DNA from 2 places in the Bradyrhizobium sp. WSM4872 genome. Region 2 is predicted to be linked to the other one. Evidence: predicted binding sites of a transcription regulator. Region 2 holds the regulator's gene; the other holds the start of a gene.

Region 1 (4,598 bases), on a different contig from region 2:
ACTGCAACGCGAACGACAGACCGATGAATACGGCGGCCGCAAAGTAGAATAAGGAAGAGATGAGAGGACCCGGTGTCTTGGCCGCATCTCCCAGGATCTTCAGTATAAAAGGCGCAGCCGAGACGGCCAGGTCGCGCCAGAGCGTAGCCGCAAGATCCTGCGCCCGTTGCGCTACCTTCTGAGTTTCATCAATCACGGTCTTGCGGAGATCGGCGAGCGCCTTCAGAGTCTCGCGGCTCGATGATTGGACGTGAGCTTCATAGGCAGCTTTGGCCGCCTCAAGCGCCTGCTCCAATGTCGTGGCGAGATCTTGCTGAGGACGGCTCGCCCGAGCCAACTCACCGGAAAAGAGCAGGTGGCGTGCCTCGACATCTGTCCCCGAAAGAAAAACCCAGTTGGCGGATTCAGTCAATCGAGAACGAGCGCCGGGCAGGGCAGGATCATCGGCTCTAATGCGATAGATCGGAGGCGTCGCCGCCGCTTGCAGCCAGACCTGGCCATCCTCGAGCCAGGCGCGGGAGACGAGACCGCCCAACAGTCTGCGGGCAGAAACCGTTTCCCAAGCTTGATACGCCGGCGATGAAACCGCTGGCGCGGCCAATAATAGCCAGGGATTGAGATCGGTAACGATTTCACGGTCGGGGACAAAGTCACGAACATAGCGAGTGGGGTCGATAGACCCAAGCAAAGGCTCGGCTCGCGGTGGCGTTTGCGCGAAATCCCATGAAGCGAACTCCAATCCTCGTGCGCGAAATGCCTGAGTGGAATTGAAGTCGGCGATCGCGAGGCGCGGAAGGACAGTTCGCTGCGCCAAGTATTGTGGGATGTCGGACTGGAAGATAAAGAAGGCGCAGCCGTCGGCAGTTGGCTTTCCGAGCGTGATCACGATCTCGCGGGTCGAATCAAAGATATCACTCCCAACGAGATCACCACCGAGACCCGGATTATAGACTTGCAAGGACGAGAACGGCGGTGGGACATCGTCGACGAAGCCGAGCCAGGCGACCTGCGCATCGACGGACGGTAGCCGGCCTCGCAACACGAGGGCGTCAATACGTTCGTCCGCCACGGCGCCGTTCGCGACAAGCTCACGTACGCGTTCGACCAGATGTGTTGATCTCGAAGTCATCGAGTGTGATCTTGTCCCTGATGATAATCTCGCCCCTGTCGCGGTTCACCGAAATGACTGAAGACATCAAACCGACAGGGAAGGTCAATTTGACCCCGCTTGCCGTCTCAACGCGACGGTTCTTGGGAGCCTGAATTGCGTTCTTTTGGAGCACGAACGATTCGCCCGCCATTCCTTCGCGCTTCAGCTTTGCCTTGAAGTCGGTCAGCACGGGGCTATCATCAGGCAGCGGCCCGAAAATGCTCTTCAGCCAATTTTCAGCACTTTCGCCGTCGACGGAACCGCCTGATTGGCTGGCGTCGTAGAGGCGTTGCGCCAGATTTTTCATCGTGTCCTGCGGAAGTATGTCTTTGTGCTTGTGCGCAATGTTGCGCGTGACCTCGACGATTGTCCTTGTCAGCTCCTCTTCCGTTCGCTGGCGTCGCACGAGCAAGAACTGTTCGAAATAGGCCGCAGGCCGCTGCGGATTTTGACGATCGACAACGCAGATTTCGTCGCGCTCTTTGCCGAGCTTGATCAGCGCGGCCTTCTGCAGGGCATTGCGGTTCTGGACAAAAGTCCGCTCAATCTCGCCGAAGGTCGGCTTCGGCTTGCCCGAACGGCCGCGGCTGACGTCGTAGTCGTAGCTGAGAACCTTTTCGTCCTCGAATTTCAGAAGTGCATATAACCGGCCACCTGAACAAGACAGCGAGAAGATCAAGAAGGCACCGACAGCCGTGCTGCCTCCGTGAGCCTCATTGAACGCTGTCGCGAGTTTCTCGCTTTGCTCCTGGAAAGTTGCCCTATCCCGGCTGATCCGCGCCAGCTGCGCCCGCACCGGCGCGTCCGCGAGAAATTCGTATCGGTTTCCGCTGTTGACCGATCGGACGCGGCCCAGGAAAAAAGCTGCGTGTCGACCGGCATCGAACGCAGTCAGTAGTTGAAAATGTTCCTCTCCCGGGCCGACAATATGAAAAACGCTCTGATCGATGCGCAGGCTTTCGAGTTCCTGCTCAGTAAGGAAGGACATTCATCACCATAGAACAAAAAGAGAACTGATTGCAATCGCGGCGCTGTTTTATTCCAAAATTTGCGTCGTGTTCCGTTAAGAATCTTGCATCTTGTTAAGAATTCCATCCCCAACGTGTGGCCGGGCGCCGGTCTGTTGAACGGTGAACGAGCCGCCACGCCGCTAAATGGATTGCTGGTCCTCTCAAAAGTGTTCCCTTGGGTGGGGCGAGGGAGAACCCCAACGGTTTTCGCGAAGACATTTCACATTTCCCGGGTTGTGTGAGTGTTTTTCACGGTGTAAAAGGGTTTTGCGGCTCAAAGGCCAAGTTGAGAGTGAAATTCACGATTCGAGAGCGTTTTTCACGGATCTGGGACAATGCAGACAAAGTTTTCAGGACCAGTGTCTGTTATTCATGACCGGCGGCTGCCGGAGATAGCAACTCCTGTTGGCTATGCTGCGCTGGTTGACGCCTACAGCCTATCCGTCCCGGTCCCGCGCGTGCTTTCCGCAATCGGAACAAAGCACCGGATCATTGAGCAGGAGGGGTGGCGCATCTACACGCCGCGCCATGCGCCGGACGCGACGCTTGAGGGGCATCTCACCTTCGCTCTCAAGAATGAAGGACTAGACCTTGCAATCCTGAAACGGCTTTTCCTCACTGTGAACGAGGATGAGATTGCGGATCTTGTGAGACAGAAGCCGACCGGTCTGTATACGCGTCGTATCTGGTTTCTGCATGAATGGCTATTGGGCCGCCAACTCAACCTGCCTGCGGCAGATAAAGTCTCTTACGTCGACGCCGTCGATACCGAACTTCAACATGCGACCTCCGGGCAGAATTCGGCACGACACCGCGTCCGGAACAATTTGCCAGGAACGCCGGAATTTTGTCCGCTTGTTTTCAAGACTGCAGCGCTGAGCGAATTTATTGCGCAGGATCTCAAGGAGCGCGCCCGTTTCGTGGTGAGCCAGGTTCCAAAGGATCTGCTGGCGCGAACCGCCGCCTTCCTTCTTCTCAAGGATTCAAGGTCAAGCTACGTCATTGAAGGAGAGAGACCGCCACAGGACCGTATCCAGCGGTGGGGCCGGGTCCTCGGTGAAGCGGGACGGGCCCCGCTCGACGAGGCGGAGTTTCTACGCCTGCAGCGCATCGTGATCGGCGATGAGCGCTTCGTGAAACTTGGCTTCCGTAACGAAGGTGGTTTCGTCGGCGAGCATGACCGTGAGACGCAGCGACCTGTCCCGGATCATATCAGCGCGCGTCACGAAGATATCCCCTCCCTCGTGCGCGGACTGATCGCGTTCGATCATGCGGCGGAAAACGAGCTTGATCCTGTCGTCGCTGCCGCCGTGCTCGCCTTCGGGTTCGTTTATATCCACCCGTTCGAGGACGGCAACGGACGCATTCACCGATACCTGATGCACCATGTTCTGGCACGGCGCGGATTCAATCCCGCCGGGATCCACTTTCCGGTTTCTGCCGCGATTCTCGACAAGATCAGCGAATACAAGACCGTGTTGGAAAGCTATTCGACTAGATTGCTTCCATGTGTTGAATGGGAATCGACCCCACAGGGCAACGTCAAGGTCTTGAACGATACCGGTGATTTTTATCGTTTCTTCGACGCGACGCCCCACGCCGAGTTTCTGTACGAATGCGTGCAGAGGACCATCGAACAAGATCTTCCAAAGGAAACGCAATTTTTACGGAGCTTCGATACCTTCCGCGCGGGCATCGAGAACATGATCGAAATGCCGGAGCGGACGCTCAATAACCTCTTCGGATTCCTGCAACAGAATGGAGGACAACTCTCAAAGCGTGCCCGCGACAACGAATTCTCCGAACTAACGCCGGATGAAGTCACGAGGATTGAGGAGCTTTATCAAGCGGCTTTCTCGAAAGACTCTGGAACGGCGAGTTGACTGTGTCGGAGTGCCACCTTCATTGAATTGGGCCTGTCGGATCAGATGCTGGTCGACCTCTTGATAAAAAATAGCGCCCTCAATCGGCGTGGTCGCAGCTAAGACGCGCCGCATCGGTGAGTTTTGACCGTGGGAGGTTATCTTCTTTTTCTTCTTTATCCGCATCCCGCCAGAGTTTCCCCGCAGAGGACTGTACGCGCGCGTCTCGCGAGTGGATTCATTGAGCACGAGCCCTCATCGCCGTGCATCCTTCGAATTTGATTGCATCGATGCCGACTATGTTGATGGCGCCGGACCGCGGCTCTTGGACGGGTTTCGTGCTGAACAGACCAAACCATTCGCGCTCATGCGCGTAGTGACGACACCAGCCCGATTTGGCCACTTTGCGGGCGCGACACCGGCGCCAGCCGATTGGTTTTATCTCGAGATCGAGCGGGATGGCTCCGGCCTGCCGGCATGGCACGCTCAACTTGAAGGCAACGGCTACTCGGCGCACGCACGCGGAGTCCTCACCTACGCGCGGCAGCTTGATACACCGGACGAGACCCGAGGGCC
Region 2 (4,598 bases):
GTTCCTGGAAGGCTGGAACGCGATCTTCGCCGGCGAAATGCCTGATATCGCCGAGCTGCTGCCGCGGGCAGCGAAGCAGATCCCGCTCTACGCCTTCTCCAACACCAACCGGCCGCACGTGGACCATTTCTCGAGGGAATATGCCGACCTCCTCGGCCATTTCCGCGAGCTGTATTTGTCGTCCAGCATCGGCCTGCGCAAGCCGGACGCGAAGGCCTTCGACCACGTCGTTGCGGCGATCGGCGTGCCCGCCGGGCGTATCGTGTTCTTCGATGATCTTGCCGAAAATATCGAGGGAGCGCGGGCGCGCGGCTTGACGGCGGTGCATGTGACCTCGCCCCGGGACGTCGGGAACGCATTGAAGGCATTGGGCATCTGACGACTATCTGTCGTCGCGAAACCCGACGGGAACAATTTTGAAAAAATTGAGGAACCCGATCACTTTGTGCATTTTTGTACAGAGTTCCCGGAACGGAATACCGCCTTCCGGACTCTTAGAGTCCGCTGGGACTTCTACGGACGGATGCATCATCGTGTTGGGCAAGACCTACCTCACCAAGCAGGCCTCTCTTCTTCTTGAATTCGCCAGGACAACTTCAGATTCGGATCTTTCCGCCAAGCTTGTGAGCAAGGCCGCCGATCTGAAATCCCAGGCCGATCCGTTGCCCGACAAGGATAAGGGATCCAAGGCGCCCGACGTAACATCCGGGCAGGCAGGCAGCTGATCGATGCAGGCCGGTGATTTCGTGGCTTCGATGACCACTTTCCTGCCGATCTCTCACGTTCTTCGGATCATGCCGCGACGCGCTTGATCCCGGCTTCCGGAACGATGCGAAGCGGCGGGATGACTGCCCCCGTTTTTGCCTCTGCGCCCGCGCTCGGCTAGAAGACTTGCGGAACATTCGCCCGAACGTGCCGAGCAGGAGTTTTCGCCGTGGCCTTGATGCCGGTTTCCGACGCGCTCGCCGCGGTGCTGGCGGATGCAGAGCCACTGCCGGAAGAAATGATTTCGCTCGACGAGGCCTACCATCGCGTGCTCGCGCGTGACGTCGCGGCGCGGCGCACGCAGCCGCCGCAGGCGATGTCGGCGATGGACGGTTACGCGGTGCGGGCGGCCGACGCCGCGACGATCGATTCGGAGCTCACCGTCATCGGCGAAGTCGCGGCGGGCCGACCGTTCGCCGGGAGGGTCGGCGCCGGCGAGGCCGTACGGATCTTCACGGGCGGCGTCATTCCCGGTGGCGCGGATGCCGTCGTGATCCAGGAAGACACTGTTGTCGCCGGCAAACGTATCACGATCAAGGAAGCCGCGATCGCCGGACGGCACATCCGCCCAGCCGGTATCGATTTCCGCGAGGGCGACGTGCTCCTGCGCAAGGGAAGCCGTCTCACCGAGCGCGACCTCGCGCTCGCCGCCGGCATGAATCATCCGCACCTTGCCGTTTTCAGGCGTCCGAAAGTCGCGATTCTCGCCACGGGCGACGAGCTGGTGATGCCGGGCACCACGCCCGGCCACGGCCAGATCGTCTATTCCAACGGCTACGCCCTGCACGCGCTCGCCCGCAGCGAGGGCGCCGAGACCATCGACCTCGGTATTGCCGCCGACACGCTGGAGGCGACCACCGCCGGCATCCGCAGCGCCCGTGAGAGCGGCGCCGACGTCCTGATCACGACCGGCGGCGCATCGGTCGGCGACCACGATCTGGTCCAGCAGGCGCTGCGGGACGAAGGCATCGCGATAGCGTTCTGGAAGATCGCGATGCGGCCAGGCAAGCCGATGATGCACGGACGGCTCGGCGCAATGGGTGTGATCGGCCTGCCGGGCAATCCCGTGTCGTCCTATGTGTGCGCTTTCCTGTTCATGGTGCCGCTGATTCGCGTCCTGTCTGGCCGTTCGGTGATTCACCATCGCCGTGAACGCGCCGTGCTCGGCCGCGACGTCGGCGCCAACGACCAGCGCGAGGACTATCTGCGCGCGCATCTGGAGGAGCGTGACGATGGCACACGCGTCGTTCTTCCCGTCAATCATCAAGACTCTTCGCTGCTTGCGAATCTCGCTGCAGCACAGGTACTTCTCGTGCGCGCACCGTTCGCGCCGAAGGCCGAAGCCGGCACGGCTTGCGAAGTGTTGCGGCTCCCCGTCTGAGCGTCCGGCAATGCGCGTTCCGCGAACTTTGCTCTGTTCACGGTAAATTAAGCAGTTGCGGAACATGTATCGAACATATAGTGTCCGTTCATGATTTGTTTCGAGCATGTAGCGGCTTATGGCCGAATTCAGCGTCTCGGAATCGGACGACATCAACCGGGGGACTTTGGTCGAGATGTTAACGCGCAAACAATACGAGCTTCTGCGGTTCATCAGTGAACGTCTGAAGGAAAGCGGCGTGCCGCCCTCCTTCGACGAGATGAAGGATGCGCTCGACCTGCGCTCGAAGTCGGGCATCCATCGCCTGATCACGGCGCTCGAGGAGCGTGGCTTCATCCGACGCCTGCCCAACCGCGCCCGTGCGATTGAAGTCATCAAGCTGCCGGAGCTCCAGGCAGCCGCCGGCAGCCGCCGCGGCTTCACGCCGAGCGTCATCGAGGGCAATCTCGGCAAGGTGCGTGCGGGCTCCAGCCTGCCCGCTGACGAGGGCGAACGTCCCGTGGCGGTGCCGGTGATGGGCCGCATCGCGGCCGGCACGCCGATCGAGGCATTGCAGACCCGCAGCCATACCATCAGCGTACCGCCTGACATGCTCGGCTCGGGCGAGCATTACGCGCTCGAAGTACGCGGTGATTCCATGGTCGAGGCCGGCATCCTCGACGGCGACATGGCGCTGATCCAGCGCAACGAGAGCGCTGATACCGGCGACATCGTGGTGGCGCTGATCGACGACGAGGAAGCGACGCTGAAGCGCTTCCGCCGTCGCGGCGCCTCGATCGCGCTCGAGCCCGCCAACGCAGCCTATGAGGTCCGCATCCTGCCGCCCAACCGGGTGAAGATTCAGGGCAAGCTGATCGGGCTTTACCGGAAGTACTGATACCGGAAGTGCTTCATACCTGAAGTGCTTGGCGCCTCGCGCGCTTCCGACCGGCATCGCCGGTCAGAGATTGGAGCGGATCATCGTCCGCTCCGGCTGGATAGTCGTTCTGGTTCTGCACAGACTATCCGGCCCCTCCTCCGGCGCTGGCTCCTCGCGACGCCCAGGAAACAGCACCGAAACAGCACCGCTTCAAATGGCACCGCGTCGCGGCTCGCGTGTTCGAGGAAACACCATCCAGCGATCAAGTTCGCCCGCCGCAGCCAAGCCGGCAATATTCGCGCATGCGCCTCCCGAATGCATCGCAACGGGCTTTGTTCCTATTGAATTCGGGAAAGATAATGTGATCGCGGCTTGCGGAAGCCAGCCGCAGATTTGCCCACAACCAAGCAGAGCTTTCGTGCTTCCACTCTGATAGAGGCCTGCGCCTCGATAAGAGACGCGGGTTGCTATCCCAGCATGAGGAGCACCCGATGTGTGACTACAGCCTACATGCCGTCGCGTCGCGCCCCGCCGAAGTCGGCGAGACGATCGTCACGACAAGCTTCCGCGGCACCTCGACGCGCGGCTTCGCCTCCGCAGCCGATCCATCCGTTGCCGTCTGCCTGCTGCCGGGAACGGAGCTCGCCTTCGCCGACGACGTCCGCTACGACAATCGCTGGATCTGGACGCGCACCATCAATTCCCGCGTGGGCAAGTTCGGCAAAATCGATCCGCACGTTCCCGACCGCCATCACGACGCGATCGAATTCCCCGACGGCAAATATGTCCTGGTGACGCAGCTCGTCGAAGGCCAGCGAGCGACCGTGCTGCAACTGCCGGTGACTCAGTCGGTCACCGAGCGCGAGCACAAGGCGCAGATCATCGCCGACAGCAGGCAGCCGACCGTCACGCACCTGCCGATCGGCTGAAACAGCCGCCCTCCGGCTACGAGGTCGGAGGTCAGGATTGAATCGCCATCGCCGGCCGTGGCCGGCGAGATGGTGTAGTTTGCGCCCAGCGAATCCGAGCGGACGCACCGATCCACTGCGTTGCTCCGCACCATCAGATCAATCGTCGGCCTGCAAGTCCGTCTCCGCCGGCGTTGCGTCCTTGATGCGGGACGCGGTCGTCTTTGGCGCGAGGCTGCCGTCGAAATCACCCTCGCCGGCGCCGGCCGGCAACCAGGGGCGGCTCGTGCCTCTCGCCCTCACCGCCTGAACCGCAAAACCGTCGCCACGCTGCGCCAGCGCCAGCGCGCTCTGGCTGGCGAGCCGCCGCCGATCGACCACCATCGCGGCGCAATCGGGCGGCGCGGGACGTGTCGTCACCACCAGCACGGCCCGACTGCAATCGTCCGCGAGAGCGTCGACGCGGAGTGCCAGCGCGACCAGCCTCCCGTCGGCCAGTGGCGTCACGCAGCCGGATTCGTCACAGGACACGCCATCGGCCAGCGAGGCTCTGCCCGCATCGCGGGGATCGGCGTCGGCAGCGAGCCATTCCCTCAGCAGAAAGCTGTCCTTGTTCGTCCTGATCAGGTGCAGATATCCGTCCTTGCCCCGCACGGCGACGCTCGCGCCATCCCCGGCAATCAGG

The links. Region 2 encodes LexA, which represses DNA repair genes until DNA is damaged. Its sites were predicted from a motif close to TGTTCNNNNTGTGTTCNG; they were not measured.
Region 1: AC0L3C_RS27065 (nucleoid-associated protein) is a predicted target of LexA. The motif match lies at 2,148-2,165, and genes of this name have one in related genera.

What each region holds. Positions count from the first base shown of each region.
Region 1 covers NZ_JBVVPT010000025.1:50,640-55,237, forward strand. The annotation lists gene AC0L3C_RS27060 (hypothetical protein) at 1-1,129, opposite strand, end outside; gene AC0L3C_RS27065 (nucleoid-associated protein) at 1,089-2,138, opposite strand; gene AC0L3C_RS27070 (Fic family protein) at 2,496-4,043, shown strand; gene AC0L3C_RS27075 (ComEC/Rec2 family competence protein) at 4,264-4,598, shown strand, end outside.
Region 2 covers NZ_JBVVPT010000003.1:44,334-48,931, forward strand. The annotation lists gene AC0L3C_RS05850 (HAD family hydrolase) at 1-379, shown strand, start outside; gene AC0L3C_RS05855 (hypothetical protein) at 534-725, shown strand; gene AC0L3C_RS05860 (molybdopterin molybdotransferase MoeA) at 935-2,146, shown strand; gene lexA (transcriptional repressor LexA) at 2,322-3,023, shown strand; gene AC0L3C_RS05870 (hypothetical protein) at 3,497-3,934, shown strand; partial or broken gene AC0L3C_RS05875 (ComEC/Rec2 family competence protein) at 4,073-4,598, opposite strand, start outside.